DNA from 2 places in the Flavobacterium sp. UW10123 genome. Region 2 is predicted to be linked to the other one. Evidence: riboswitches for the same ligand, from Rfam matches in the RefSeq annotation. Region 2 holds a riboswitch; the other holds the start of a gene.
What was found. Region 2 has a riboswitch for S-adenosylmethionine ahead of ABXT06_RS11115 (homocysteine S-methyltransferase family protein). Riboswitches for the same ligand answer to the same signal wherever they lie in the genome.
Positions count from the first base shown of each region.

Region 1 (7,463 bases), on a different contig from region 2:
GATTATCTCTTTGTAAAAAAATTGCAGAACGTCATGGCGGAAGCATTACCGCAACAGGAATCGCTGATAAAGGAGCAATTTTTAGCATTACGCTGCCATTTGAGCAAAAAGAACAAGACATTTAATTATGAGTAATAAAATAATATTATTAGCCGATGATGACCAAGATGACGCAGAAATGTTTTGCGAAGCTTTGGCCGATATAGACCAAAATATTATTTGTCATTGTGCAGAAAATGGTGATGAAGCATTGAAAATGCTAAAAAATCAAGATAAAAATCCTGGGGTGGTGTTTCTGGATTTAAATATGCCAATAATGAATGGCTGGGAATGTTTGAGACAGTTAAAAATGGAAGAACGTTATAAAAACATTCCTGTAATTATGATTTCTACTTCTTCACATAAAAATGATATGGAAGCTGCCGCAAATCTTGGCGCAGCCTGTTATTTTGTAAAACCAAATAGTTTTAATGACCTAAAAGAAATGCTGGGGTTAATTACATCAAATCTCGAAAAAGGATTAACGGAAGCTCTTCCAAATCTGGAAAAAAACAAATACCTGCACGTTTTTCTTTAATAACAATTTTGTTTTTGCCTTTTTTGAGCAAGAATACGTATTAATTTTTGTTGTAAAAAGTATGATATAAAAATATTATTTTATTCTATTATACTGTATTTTATACGTTTATGTTTTGTGAAATGTGTTTTGTGAAATAAAATTTTAAAAAGTACATTTAAAACTTGACTAATTAGATAGAATTAATATATATTTGTGTCAGAAAAATTATAAAATGATACTTATCCAGAAAGACTGAGGGAATAGGCCCATTGAAGTCTTAGCAACCTGTTGCCGAATAAGGTGCTAAATCCTTCCGCTGTATGCGGGCAGATAAGAAAGATTTCATCCGTAAATCTGTTTAAGTTCATCCAATAAAATCTTTATTATGAAAGCAGAATCAATTTTTTACGCCGGTTATGAACTTTTGAATTCCATTTTTGAAGAAAACAGCTTTGCTTTTTTCTGAATGCGAAAACAGTAGTTTATCCCAGATTCCCTTTATAAAATAGCAATAATGCTAATGCTTTTGGCATTGGCCTGAAATTCTTTTGTCTAATCTTAAAACTAAAAATAAAATGAAAAAAATACTATTAGGTTTTGCTTTGTTTCTTGGAGCCTTTCAAATTCAGGCACAGGAAAATAATTTACAATTAAAAGGAACAGTTGTCGACACTGTAGCGCAATATGTTTATTTGCAGAAGTTTCACAATAAAATGTTTACTACGATTGATTCGGCAAAAGTAAAAGATGGAAATTTTAGTTTTAAAACAAAAGTAAAAACGCCAGAATTGTACGGATTGAGCGTAAATACGCAAAGTTCACCATTGTATATTTTCCTTGAGAAAGATCCTATTACAGTAAAACTAAGTCCGAAGAAATATTATACCGCTTCTGTGGTTGAAGGTTCTGCTTCTCAGGATTTGTTTGAAACCTATAAAAAGAGCAAAGATGTAGAAATCAGTAAGTTCATAACAGAAAACCCAAAATCTATTGTTTCTGCTTATGTTCTATACAGAAACTGGTCGTACAGATTAACACCTGAACAGATTACACAAAATATTGCTTTGTTGGATAAAAGCCTTCAAAATACCACTTATGTGAAAGAATTAAAAGAACTGGCTATTGTTTTAGACGGATTAGCGGTAGGTAAAAAAGCCCCAGATTTTACAGCAAATGATCCTGATGGAAAGCCAGTTCGCCTTTATGACAATTTGAAAGGCTATACTTTGGTAGATTTCTGGGCTTCATGGTGCGGTCCTTGCCGAAAAGAGAATCCGAATATTGTTGCGGCTTACAAAGAATTTCACGACAAAGGATTCAACATTGTGGCAATCTCTCTTGATAAAAAGAAAGAAAACTGGATTAAAGGAATTAAAGACGATAATTTAACCTGGACACAAGTTTCTGATTTGCTTTTCTGGAACAGTGCTGTTGCAAAATTATATGGTGTAAGAGCCATTCCAGGTAATTATTTAATTGATTCTAAAGGAATAATCGTTGCAAAAAACCTGCACGGAGAAGAATTGCAATCTACATTGAAAAGACTTTTAGAAAATAAAATTTGATAAAAAAATACCCAATCTTGTCATCCTGACGAAGGAAAGATCTCCGCAAGAAACTCCTCAAAGAAGGGAGTTAATTTTTTGCGGAATATAGGACGGAGATTCCTCGTTCCTCGGAATGACAAATAGTGTGGTAAAGTTTACTTAAACAGTATAATTTAATTTAAAATGATAAGGATATGAATGCTATTGAGCCAACAACAAAACCAACAGAACCTGAGTGTCACTTTTCTAAATTTAGAGAGAACACCGTAGGAATTGATCATACTTTCGAATCGGTTTGCGGAGAACAGAATCTAGTCTATGCAGACTGGGTTGCCAGCGGAAGATTATACGCCCCGATTGAAGATATAATGCTCAATAAAATTGGTCCAATGATTGCCAATACGCATTCACTTTCAAGTCAGACAGGAAAAACCTCTACTTATGCCTATCAGCATGCAAGAGATATTATAAAAAAATCAGTTAACGCCAACGAATCGGATGTTTTGGTAACTACCGGAAGCGGGATGACTGCAGCATTATCCAAATTGCAGCGTATTATGGCGCTTCGAACAAACTCTGAAGAAGATAGACCTGTGGTTTTTATAACACACATGGAGCATCATTCCAATCAAGTTTCGTGGTATGAAACAAATGCAGAAGTAGTTATTCTGCCACCAGATGAAAATAATTTAGTTGATCCAAAAGTACTTTCGTCAGCAATTAAAAAATATGCAGACCGAAGCTTAAAAATAGGTTCGTTTACGGCTTGTTCGAATGTTACAGGAATTATTACGCCATATCACAAATTGGCCAAAATCATGCATCAAAACGGCGGACTCTGTTTTGTAGATTTTGCAGCTTCGGCACCTTATGTCAAAATCGATATGCATCCAAAAGATCCAGAAGAACAATTGGATGCGATTTTCTTTTCTCCGCATAAATTTTTAGGAGGTCCGGGAACTTGCGGTATTCTGGTTTTCAATGAAAAATTATACCAATCTGATTTTCCAGATAATCCAGGCGGAGGAAATGTAAAATGGACGAATCCGTTAGGAAAATATTGTTACAGCGATGTGATAGAAGTTAGAGAAGATGGTGGAACTCCAGGATTCTTGCAAGTTATTAGGACGGCATTGGCTTTAGAATTAAAAGAACAAATGGGTGTCGGGAAAATTAGAGAAAGAGAAAAAGAACTGCTTGATCTTTGTTTTTCAAGACTGCAAAAAGTACAAGGATTATCTATTTTGGGAGATTTAACGACAGAACGGATTGGCTGTGTTTCGTTTGTGATTGAAGATATTCACTATAATCTGATTGTGAGACTTTTAAATGACCGTTTCGGAATTCAGGTTCGTGGAGGTTGGTCGTGTGCGAGTACTTATGCGCATTATCTGTTTAATATCAACGAAAAGAAATCGGCAGAAATTACAAATGAATTATTGCAGCGAAATCAGACCAATAAACCAGGTTGGGTACGTTTGTCACTGCATCCAATTACAACCAATGAAGAACTTTTTTATATCTGCGATGCGATTGAAAAAGTGGCTTCGAATTATAAAAAGTGGAAAAAAGATTATGTATATAATTCGGTTTCAAATGAATTTGAAAATCTCGAAATTAAAGATACCATCGCAAGAGAAGTAAATGAATGGTTTAAGTTAGATTAGTTAGTAGTAAACCTAACAGGTTTTCAAAACCTGTTAGGTTTCAAATGAGACAATATTCCGTAGGGATATTTGATTGGTAGAAAAAATGGTATCGTTTTACGTTGTGTCCTGTAGGGACACCTGTACAATCGAATTAGGTATCGATGATGTTAATCAAACGTTCCTACGGAACGTAAAAATGTGCGTTGAAATTTGATTCTACCAATGCGACATTCCTAACGGAATGAATTGTGTTTTTTGCCAAAATAAAATTAAAGAATGAGAACAATACCCAGAAGAATTGTAACAGGCTTACGAAACGGAAAATCAATTATAGAACAAGATGAAATTGTAACGAATGTATCGGAGCATTTTCAAGGATTAATCATATCAGATATCTGGTCAACAGATTCGACTCCAGCAAAATTTGAAGAAAAAATTATAGAAAATACCGCTTTTCCAAATACGCCAAAAAACGGAAGTTATTTTCGTTATGTCCAGATTCCGCCCGACAGAGATTTGGGAGTGATAGCTTTAGAAGGAGAACCGCATCCGTTGATGCATCAGACCGATACTTTAGATTATATTATCATTATTTCGGGTGAAATTTACCTGATTGTCGATGAAGAAGAAACTTTACTGCAAGCTGGAGATATTGTCATTCAGCGCGGAACCAATCATGCGTGGAGCAATCGATCCAATTCGCCATGTATTCAATTGGCGGTTTTACTTGACGCAGCGAAAACAGAAAAATAATACTTATACGCCGATAATTATATTTTGATTTCTTTCTAAAATTGCAATGATCCATCTGATTGTTGCAATTTTTTTTGGTTTAAAATAAGCTTTAAACCATTCAAAATTGTTCCAATTTATAAAATGAAACAAATTTGAGTATTTGTACTATAAAGTGTTGAATAATAATTGTTTAAATTTATTGTCAGAATAATTATTGCAAAAAACAATTTCAGAGTTTACGCCGTGACTTTTTTTAAGAAAGATTTCAAGTTTTACCAAAAGGCTTGTTGAAGAATATTGATTACAGATTCCCAAAAATGAAAAATTAAATCAATATAATCGGATGTGTTATTGGCAATTTAGAGTTTTAAATTTAAAACATCTGACTCTTGTCTTATTGTGCTGCTGTAACTTCAATTTTGCACAGCAGGATACCAGCAGTCTTGCATCTGCAAAAAAAATAAGACTCGATGAAGCAATTTTATTAGGCATTAAAAATAACCGGCAATTAAAACTGGCAAATGCTGATTTGGCTATTGCCAACGAAAATGTTAGTCAGGCAAAAATTGCAAAAGCCCCAAGAATAAGCTTAAATGGCGGATACAATTATATTGGTGATCCTAAACTTTATGAAGGATTTTATGCCAGAAATGTTACGGTAGATTACTACGATCATCAAGCTTTTGCCAATATTATTTCTTCACTTCCAATTTACGCTGGAAATGCCATTAACACCAGAATTAATCAGCAGGAATTAATTAGTGAGATGCAGGAATCTGCGGTAAAAATGACTGAAGCCGATGTCAAAAATGCCATTACAGAACAGTATTTTACACTTGAGAAATTATATCGCCAGATTGAGGTTACGAAGCAGAATATTATCAATACCGATATTCGAATAAATCAGTTGAAATCGCGTGTGAAAAATGGTCAGAATCTAACAAGTGATCTTTTGAGAACTGAGTTGCAGCAGTCTAATTTTAAGGTTTCGGTTTTTAGAAGCACTAATACCATTCAGCTTATTAGCAATTATTTGGACATTTTAATCGGTTTTCCAACCAATACGATTCTGAAGCCTGAAGTGACAGAAAGTATGATTCCGACAGAAAATATGAATCTGCAGGAAAGTTTAGAAGAAGCTTTTGAGAATAGGGAAGAAATAAAACGAGCAGGAATAAGAATCAAGTTATCTGAATCCTCGCTGAGTTTAACCAAAAGCGGATTTAAACCCAACTTAAATGCAAACCTTATTCTGAATACAGAGTATCCGGCACAATGGCCGAATTATGTAAATATTCTCAATTACTGGGCAGCAGGAGTTTCTTTGAATTGGGATATTTCGAGTTTTTATAATTTGAAACATCGCATAAGCGGTGACAAACTGGAAATTGATAAAAGCAATATAGCTCTAGAAGTCACCAAAGATCAGATTACTACAGAAGTAAAAAATGCATTTGTCAGATATGCAGAAAGCAAAGAAAATATCAAAACCTACAAAAAAGATGTCGAGCTGTCGATGAGCAACTATAAAATTGTAAAAAGCCGATATGATAACGATTTTGCTTTAATCAGCGAGATTGTAGATGCAGAATTACAGTTAAACAATTCTCGAATTTCACTTGTAAACGCCAATTTAGATTTAATCATTCAATATTATTCACTTCAATATGCAATGGGCAAACTTTAAAATTTCTTGTTATGAGCGAAGCAGATACACAAAACGGAGCGGTTCAGAAAAGTGAAAAAAAGAGAAACACAATTCTCACAGTATTGTCTTTTGTTTTTTTAATTGCAGGAGGATTGTGGATTTTAAGTTTATTCTTTGATTTCAGCTCGTATGAAACTACAAATAATGCCCAAGTTGAAGCTTACATCAATAATGTTGCCGCACGTGCTACAGGGCATATAAAAGAAATACGATTTGAGTCCAATCAGCAGGTAAAAAAAGGAGATACGTTGGTTGTTTTAGATGACGAAGAATATATCATTAAAGTCAAACAAGCAGAAGCAGATTTGGCTATAGCTGAAGGAAATCTGCATTCACTACAGCAAAATATTACGACTTCGGTTTCTAATCAGGCTTCGGGAAAAGAAAAGCTGGCAGGAGATTTGGCAAGTTTAGAAAAAGCCCAAAAAGATTATCAGCGTTTCAAAAATATGTATGCCGATTCGGCCGTAACGCGAAATCAGTACGATCAGGTTATTTCTAAATTGAAATCGGAGGAAGCTTATGTTAAGGCGGGCAGAAAAGGTTTGGATGCCAGCAGCTCCATTACCAAACAAAGTTCGATTAATCTAGAAGCGGCCACTGCAACGGTAGCCAGAAAGAAAGCAGATCTTGATGCGGCAAAATTGCAACTGTCTTATACTGCGATTATGGCGCCAGCAGATGGTTTTGTTGGCGAACGAAATTTATCTATTGGAGAATTAATCAATGCCAACCAAACCATTGCGACAATTGTACTGACTGAAAAATTATGGATTTCAGCGAATTTTAAGGAGACTCAAATCGAGAAAATAAAACATGGACAAGAAGTGACCATCACGATTGATGCTTTGGACGGAAAAGAATTTAAGGGAAAAGTAGTCGGTTTTTCTCCAGCTACGGGAGCTAAATTCTCAATGGTAGAACCAGATAACTCTACTGGAAATTTTGTTAAAATCACACAGCGTATCCCAGTTAAAATTGAATTTGAAACTCCTGCAAAAGAGCTTCAGGAAGTTAGACCCGGAATGAATGTAACAGTTGACGTAAAAAAATAATAGATGTTTGCAGGAAAAAAAGGAAGCGTTTTTACACTGGCAGGATTGTATATCCTGACGATTCCTTTTTTTAACGGACTCAATGTTACGACTTATGATAATTCGCAGATATTAGGACATTTTGGACCTTCTACAACAGCTTTTAGCTATGCGGTTTACATTCCCATTTTTGTCATGCTGGCTTTTTTGCCTTTGGGATTAAAACTAGGA
Region 1 covers NZ_JBEWQE010000002.1:156,320-163,782, forward strand. The annotation lists gene ABXT06_RS03000 (PAS domain-containing sensor histidine kinase) at 1-125, shown strand, start outside; gene ABXT06_RS03005 (response regulator) at 128-577, shown strand; SAM riboswitch class I at 796-896, shown strand; gene ABXT06_RS03010 (redoxin domain-containing protein) at 1,135-2,124, shown strand; gene ABXT06_RS03015 (aminotransferase class V-fold PLP-dependent enzyme) at 2,301-3,773, shown strand; gene ABXT06_RS03020 (cupin domain-containing protein) at 4,032-4,508, shown strand; gene ABXT06_RS03025 (TolC family protein) at 4,834-6,177, shown strand; gene ABXT06_RS03030 (HlyD family secretion protein) at 6,189-7,253, shown strand; gene ABXT06_RS03035 (efflux MFS transporter permease) at 7,257-7,463, shown strand, end outside.
Region 1: linked by a shared signal. The riboswitch ahead of ABXT06_RS03010 (redoxin domain-containing protein) and the one ahead of ABXT06_RS11115 (homocysteine S-methyltransferase family protein) in region 2 are both predicted to bind S-adenosylmethionine.

Region 2 (7,463 bases):
AAACACTTTCCGGCGTAATAATCAACGGTTCTAATCCTGATAATACAAGGTCTCTTCTTTTTTCTGTCATTTCTTTTTAAGTTTCTACCCCGATAGCTATCGGGGCTAAGATGCTTAGATTCTAAGTTTTTTTATTCTATTTCTTTCCTGCGAGGTTTTTAAAACCTTTTAGGTATTTATGTTTAATATTTTGGACGTGTCCCTCCGGGCCGGGCTATCCGTTGCAAGTCCTCGCACTTCCTTCGTCAGGCTGTGGGCTTTTCACTTCTATCCCTCACGCAGTTTTGTGTTACAATTTGGCATTGCGAAAAACAAAACAATATTATATATCTCATTTTGTTTTAAGCAATACTCTTTTGCAAACACTAACCAAGTATTTATATTAATTAGCTTTTATAATTTTAAAAACAATTAGTACTAACAGTACAGTTATATCCCCAAAAATTAACTTGATTTTGAACTTCTGCCAATTCAGAAACATCACAACAAATAGAGGTAAGTTTAGGATTATTTCCAAAATAGTAATTGTTCAAATTACTTCCGTTTTTTAACACCATCGATTGTAAATTTGCCATATTATAAATATCTAAATAATCAAGTTGAGGACAATAACGTGCATCAAAACTGGATAAAAGATTATTGGATATATCTAAATTTTTTAATGCTGTCAAACCATTTAAATCGATTGTGGTTAGCTTATTATTGTAGCCTCTTATAAAATTCAACTTACTACAATTACTTAATTTTAAATCTGATAAAACATTGTTATCACAATAAATATCCATTAAACTAATACAATTTGAAACATTCAAAAAGGTTATCTTATTATTAGAACACTGCAACGAACTTAGATTTTTTAAATTATTAGCATCCAAAGAAGTCAATAAATTATAAGATATATATAAGTAACTTAAATTTTTTAAATGTCCAATTGTTAAAGTAGTCAATAAATTATATGAACCTCTTAGATCACTAATTTTATTTGAGTTTTCAATGTTGAAACTGCTAATTTTATTTGATTCAAAATACACAGATTCAAGTAACGGCAATGAACTTAAATTTAAAGCAGTTAATTCATTTTGACTACACCAAAGAAATTTTAAGTTAGTCAAACCTTGTACATTTATATTACTGATATTATTATATTCACAATATACTGTATGGAGTTTTTTTAGACTTGAAACATCTAACACTTTAACCTTATTACTTCTAATAGATAAGTATTTAAGATTTCGAAAAGCAAGCAAGCCTTCCAATGAACTAATATTTGAATTATCAACAGTCAGTTCACTAATGTTTTCAGCTTCACAAACTTGAATAATCCCATCATTATTTGCATCAATTTTAGTTACAAAACCTTCTAAATTGGAAGCCACAACATTATTTAAGTCTGCAGTAGCAGATAATAATTTCGCTTTAAAATTTGCATCTGGAATATTTACTATTTGAGTGCAATTTTTATCAGAAATGATGTTCTTAGAATCATCATCAGAATTGGAACAACTCAAAAAAATCAAACTTAAACAAGTTAACCATCCAACAAAGTAACTTTTAATATTCATAGTGTAATAGCTAGTATTTTATTTTTCATTGTAATTGTGAGTGAAATAAATTCAAATTCTCCTAAACACCAACAAAAATTTACAACAATCTTTTCTCATTTATAATTACATTACCGCGGAAGGAACTCTCGGCTTATAATCTTTCGCAACCTCAGCCATTAATCGAATATGATCTGGAGTTGTTCCGCAACAACCGCCAATGATATTGATTAAATTATCTTCTAAATATTCTTTAATGAATGCTTGAGTTTGTTCTGGAGTTTCGTCGTATTGTCCGAAAGCATTTGGTAATCCTGCGTTTGGATGCGCCGAAACATTAAAGCTTGTATTGTGCGCTAATGTTTTTAAATAGGGTTTCAGCAAATCGGCTCCAAGAGCGCAATTGAATCCTACACTCAATAACGGAATATGTGAAACTGAAATCAAAAACGCTTCAACAGTTTGTCCAGAAAGTGTTCTTCCTGAAGCATCTGTAATGGTTCCTGAAACCATAATTGGAATATCCAGATTGCGTTCTTCTTTTACTTCTTCGATGGCAAAAAGTGCTGCTTTTGCATTTAATGTATCGAAAATCGTTTCTACTAAAAGTAAATCACATCCACCGTCCATTAACGCTTCCACTTGTTCTTTGTAGGCTATTCTTAAATCGTCAAACGTTACGGCTCTGTAACCTGGATCGTTTACATCTGGTGACATACTTGCTGTACGGTTTGTCGGGCCGATTGAACCGGCTACAAAACGAGGTTTGTCTGGATTTTTTGCAGTAAACTCATCGGCTACTTGTCTTGCGATTTTTGCCGATTCATAGTTTAACTCGTAAACCAAATCTTCCATGTGATAATCGGCCATACCGATTGTCGTTCCAGAGAAGGTATTGGTTTCTACGATGTCAGCGCCTGCTTCAAAATAAGCGGCATGTACATCGCGGATTGCTTGTGGTTGTGTTAGGGATAGTAAATCGTTGTTTCCTTTTAACGGATGCGGAAAATCTTTGAAACGCTCTCCTCTGAAATCTTCTTCTGAGAAATTATAGCGTTGCAACATTGTTCCCATTGCTCCGTCAAGGATTAGGATATTTTTTTTTATTGCTTCTTTTATCGTAATTGCCATATTCTTTTGCCGCTAAGGCACTAAGGCACAAAGCTTTTTTTAATTATAATTTTGAAGGCTCTATTTAAACCTGACAGGTTTTGGAAATCTGTTGAGTTTAGCCTTTGATATTTTTTTACTTTAATTCCAAAAACTCACTATTGCTGGCTCATTAGCCCCGATTGAAGTGGAAATCCTTTTGTTTTTTTCTTTAAAAAACAAAAGATTGCAACGAAAAGCGGGAACTATTGACTGCAAAAATGCGCCAATGATTCGCTCCTTCTACTGAATTGCTTCGGTAAATATTGTATGTTGTCTGGAAAAGTTTTGAGAAATACTTGTAATGTATTTGTGTTATCTATCTTTAATACTTGAAAATTAGTAAAAAGTAGAATTTAGCACCTTCTTTATGGTAAAGGGTTGCTAAGGTTTCATTGGGTCTATCCCTCCGCCTTTCGTGATAACTGACAATAATTTTAAGAACAGTGCAAAGGTATGAAATGGCAATTCGATTTGCAAATGTTTTTTTTCTAAGGTTCTGAGGTTCTAAGTTTCTAAGCTTCTAAGGTTTTTTAGCTTCTGTTTTTCAAATATTGCCCGTGATTTCAACCACGGGAAACGTATTGTGATTACGCGTTGCGTCTATTCATTATGTTCCCGTGGTTAAAACCACTGGCTATATTTTAAATAAAATTGAGATTACTATTTGATTAAAAAACAAAAGCTCAAACTTTTAAAGTTTGAGCTTTCTATATAAAAACCTTAGTATCTTAGAAACTTAGAATCTCAGCAACTTAGACTATCGCTTTTACAACCGCTTTTGGAGCCTCTTTACGAGTTCCGTCGAAACCGTCTACTCCAGATACTGTTGTATATTTTAATACGTATTTTTTACCTGGGTTGATGATTGAATAAGCAGCTTGGCACATTAAAGTAGCTTCATGGAATCCGCAAAGGATCAACTTTAATTTTCCTGGGTATGTGTTTACGTCTCCAATAGCGAAGATTCCCGGAATATTAGTTTGGTAATCTAATGCATTGTTTACTTTAATGGCATTTTTCTCGATTTCTAATCCCCAGTCTCCAATTGGACCTAATTTTGGTGTTAATCCGAAAAGGGGAATGAAATAATCGCATTCGATTTTACGGTGTGCGCCGTTTTCTTCGATGTCTAATGACTCAACATGCTCAGCACCGTTGATTCCAACAACTTCTGCCGGAGTGATCAATTTGATTTTTCCTGCTGATTTTAATTCCTGTACTTTCTCTACCGAATCTAAAGCTCCTCTAAATTCGTTTCTTCTGTGAATTAAAGTTACTTCTGAAGCTACGTTTGCTAAGAAAATCGACCAGTCTAATGCTGAATCTCCTCCTCCTGCAATAACAACTCTTTTATCTCTGAATTTCTCAGGATTTTTGATGAAGTATTTTACTCCTTTATCTTCATAAAACTCGATATCTTCGATAAGTGGTTTACGAGGCTCGAAACTTCCTAATCCTCCAGCGATTGCAATAACCGGCGCGTGGAATTTAGTTCCTTTATTTGAGGTTACAATGAATGTTCCGTCTTCTTGTTTTTCAACTGTTTCAGCACGTTCTCCTAAAGTAAATCCTGGTTCAAATTGTTTAATTTGCTCCATTAATCCGTCAACTAAATCTCCAGCTAATACTTCTGGGAATCCAGGAATATCATAAATTGGCTTTTTTGGATATAACTCTGATAGTTGTCCTCCTGGTTGTGGAAGCGCATCTAAAATGTGGCATTTTAATTTTAGCAATCCTGCCTCAAAAACGGCAAATAATCCTGTTGGGCCTGCTCCAATTATAAGTATATCTGTTTTAATCATTATGTTGTTGTTTATAATCATTCTTAATAACGCAAAGAAACGAATAAATCCTTGTACTTTCAATGATTTTTATCATTAATTTCTTTCCGAAACTTTTTTACTCTCTATTTTTTAATGAAGAGGTTATCTCATTCATTCTTTTTACCTTTTCTTCAAAATTGCCTTTTAAGGTTTTTCGGTATTCATTCAGATTTTCAACCATTTGATTGATATCTTCCGGAATTACTTCTTCAAAAAATTCACGCAATCTCTTTGCTGTTGTTGGCGATTTTCCGTTTGTAGAAATGGCAATTTTTACATTTCCTTTTGTTACGATTCCGCCCAAATAATAATCGCATAAATCTGGTGTATCAGCGATATTGCAAATCAGATAACGCTTTCTGGCCAAATCGTACACTCTTTTATTAACTTCCAACTTGTCTGTACAAGCAATCACCATATGACGCTTTTTAAGCATTTTCTTTTTAAACTTCGCTTCCGTTAATTTAACTGAAGAATGTTTTTGTGCTAAAACCTTAATTTCCAAATGAAAATCAGGCGCTACAACCTCAACATTTGCATTCGGACTTGACTTAAGCAAGAAAGAAAGCTTTTCCAGACCTACATTTCCTCCGCCTACAATTAGTACCTTTAGATTGTGAAGCTTTAGAAATATTGGATATAATTCGTTTTGTTCCATGTTACCAATATGTTGTTCCTAACGGAACAATTAATAATGCAAACTTCGGGTTAAAACCTGACGCTACAAAATCGGTGGCAATCAGATGTTCCTAACGGAACATTATTACTGTGAAAACATTTATTTTTTTCTACCGATGAGATGTTCCTAACGGAACATAATTCTATCGAATTTCTTCTTTTGATAGAAATTCTTCGTAAAATCCTTTTAGTTTGTTGCTTTCCCGGACAACTTCGCCTAAAACAATAATTGCCGGAGAATCTAATTCTTTTTGTTTTACAACTTCTAAAATCGAATCTACAGTTCCAACTCCCACTTTTTCTTCTGCTGTTGTTCCGTTTTGAATGATTGCAACAGGCAAATTTCCTCTATCTTCTTTTTGAAACAAATCGATTATTTGAGGCAATTTGTGCATTCCCATCAAAATCACGACTGTTGCAGATGATTGTGCTGCTAAAGCTACATCTGAAGATAATTTTCTATCTGAAGTTGTTCCCGTAATTGCCCAAAAGCTTTCTGAAACTCCTCTTTTTGTGATCGAAATTCCCTGACTTGCCGGAACTGCAACTACTGATGAAATTCCCGGAACTACGATGGTTTCGATTCCGAAGCTTTCTGCAAAATCAATCTCTTCTCCACCTCTTCCGAAAATAAATGGATCTCCGCCTTTTAATCTCACTACGTTTCCGTATGTCAGTGCATTATCCACAATCAGCTGATTGATTTGATCCTGCGTGTAAGCATGATTTCCGATTCTTTTTCCAACAAAAATTCTAATGGCACTTTTTGGTGCATAATCCAGAATTTCTTCGTTGGCCAAAGCGTCGTATAAAACCACATTAGCTTCAGCCAATGCTTTTACAGCTTTCAGCGTCAGTAAATCGGGATCGCCCGGACCTGCACCGACTAAAGTTATTTTGGGTTTTATATTATGCATTTGCTAATTCCTGTGCTCTGAAAGTTTCGATTTTATCAAAGAAAACAGTTGCTTGTGCAATGTAATCTTTAGCGAAAGCTTCAGATGGTTCATTTTTATTAATCTGGTAAACCAAATCTTTAAAAGTTGAGTTTAATTCAATTTTATTAGTTTCGATGAAAACAGTATCAAACAAATCCACGATTCCTGCGTGGTGATTTGTTTTTTGGTTTTCTGCCAATAACAAAGCTTTTGCTCCGTTTACAAATCCTGCATAAGCATGGTAAATAGCATCTGACCATTTTTTCTCGTCGAAAGATTCCTGAGACAAAATCAATTTCTCTTTAGCTTCAAACAATAATGTCGCCACTAAATCGATCACCACTCCGGCACATTCTCCAACTCCAACTGCTTTTACGTAATTGTCTGCGTTACCCCAATCCACAAAATCAGCTTCTGTTAAATTGGTCACATCTGCATACGGTTTTAAGATTTCGTAGAAATACTTTTCACCTTTTAGATCGTAATAGTTTAGGAATTTCTCTCCGTTTGCATTCGCATCAAAATCATTTAAGATAGTTCGTAATGCATCTGGTCCTCTACGGCTTGGAATTTTGATTACTTTATCAGCAAAACGCCCTGCTCCGTTTCCTAATCTTCCTCCTCCCAATAAAACTTGTAAAGCCGGAGCTACTAGTTTTCCTGAGTTGATAGACATTCCTTGGAATCCAATTGCAGACATGTTATGTTGTCCGCAGGCATTCATACAGCCAGAAATCTTAATTTCGATTTCGCGGTTGTTTAAATACTGAGGATATTCAGCACTTAAAACTCTTTCTAATTCTTCTGCAATACCGGTACTACTTGCAATCCCCAAGTTGCAAGTATCAGTACCCGGACATGCCGTAATATCTCCAACTGAATTATATCCTAGCTGAACAAAATCCAACTTCGCTAATTCTTGATAAAAGAAAGGAAGATTCTCTTCTTTTATGTGACGTATTACAATATTTTGACGCAATGAAAAACGCAATTCATTTGCTCCGTAATTCTTGATTAAATCGGCTAATAATCTCGCTTTGTCAGTGTAAAAGTCTCCTAATAAAACTTTGATTCCAATAGCATAATAACCGTCTTGTTTCTGTTTGATTACATTCGATTTTTTCCACGCTTCATACGCTTCTGTATCTTCGATTGTAACTTGCGGAACTTCTAATAATGGTTCTGTAATTGGTCCGTCAAAAGCGGTTGTATCTATTTCGTATGTTTCAAAAGCGATGGCTTTTTTCTCTTTTTCAACCAAATCAAGGAAAACATCTTTCCCCATCTCTTTGATTAAGAATTTCATACGCGCTTTCATTCTCTTTGCA
Region 2 covers NZ_JBEWQE010000008.1:192,833-200,295, forward strand. The annotation lists gene metH (methionine synthase) at 1-70, opposite strand, end outside; gene ABXT06_RS11110 (leucine-rich repeat domain-containing protein) at 402-1,562, opposite strand; gene ABXT06_RS11115 (homocysteine S-methyltransferase family protein) at 1,668-2,672, opposite strand; SAM riboswitch class I at 3,003-3,118, opposite strand; gene ABXT06_RS11120 (NAD(P)/FAD-dependent oxidoreductase) at 3,446-4,498, opposite strand; gene ABXT06_RS11125 (precorrin-2 dehydrogenase/sirohydrochlorin ferrochelatase family protein) at 4,596-5,177, opposite strand; gene cobA (uroporphyrinogen-III C-methyltransferase) at 5,341-6,114, opposite strand; gene ABXT06_RS11135 (ferredoxin-like domain-containing protein) at 6,107-7,463, opposite strand, start outside.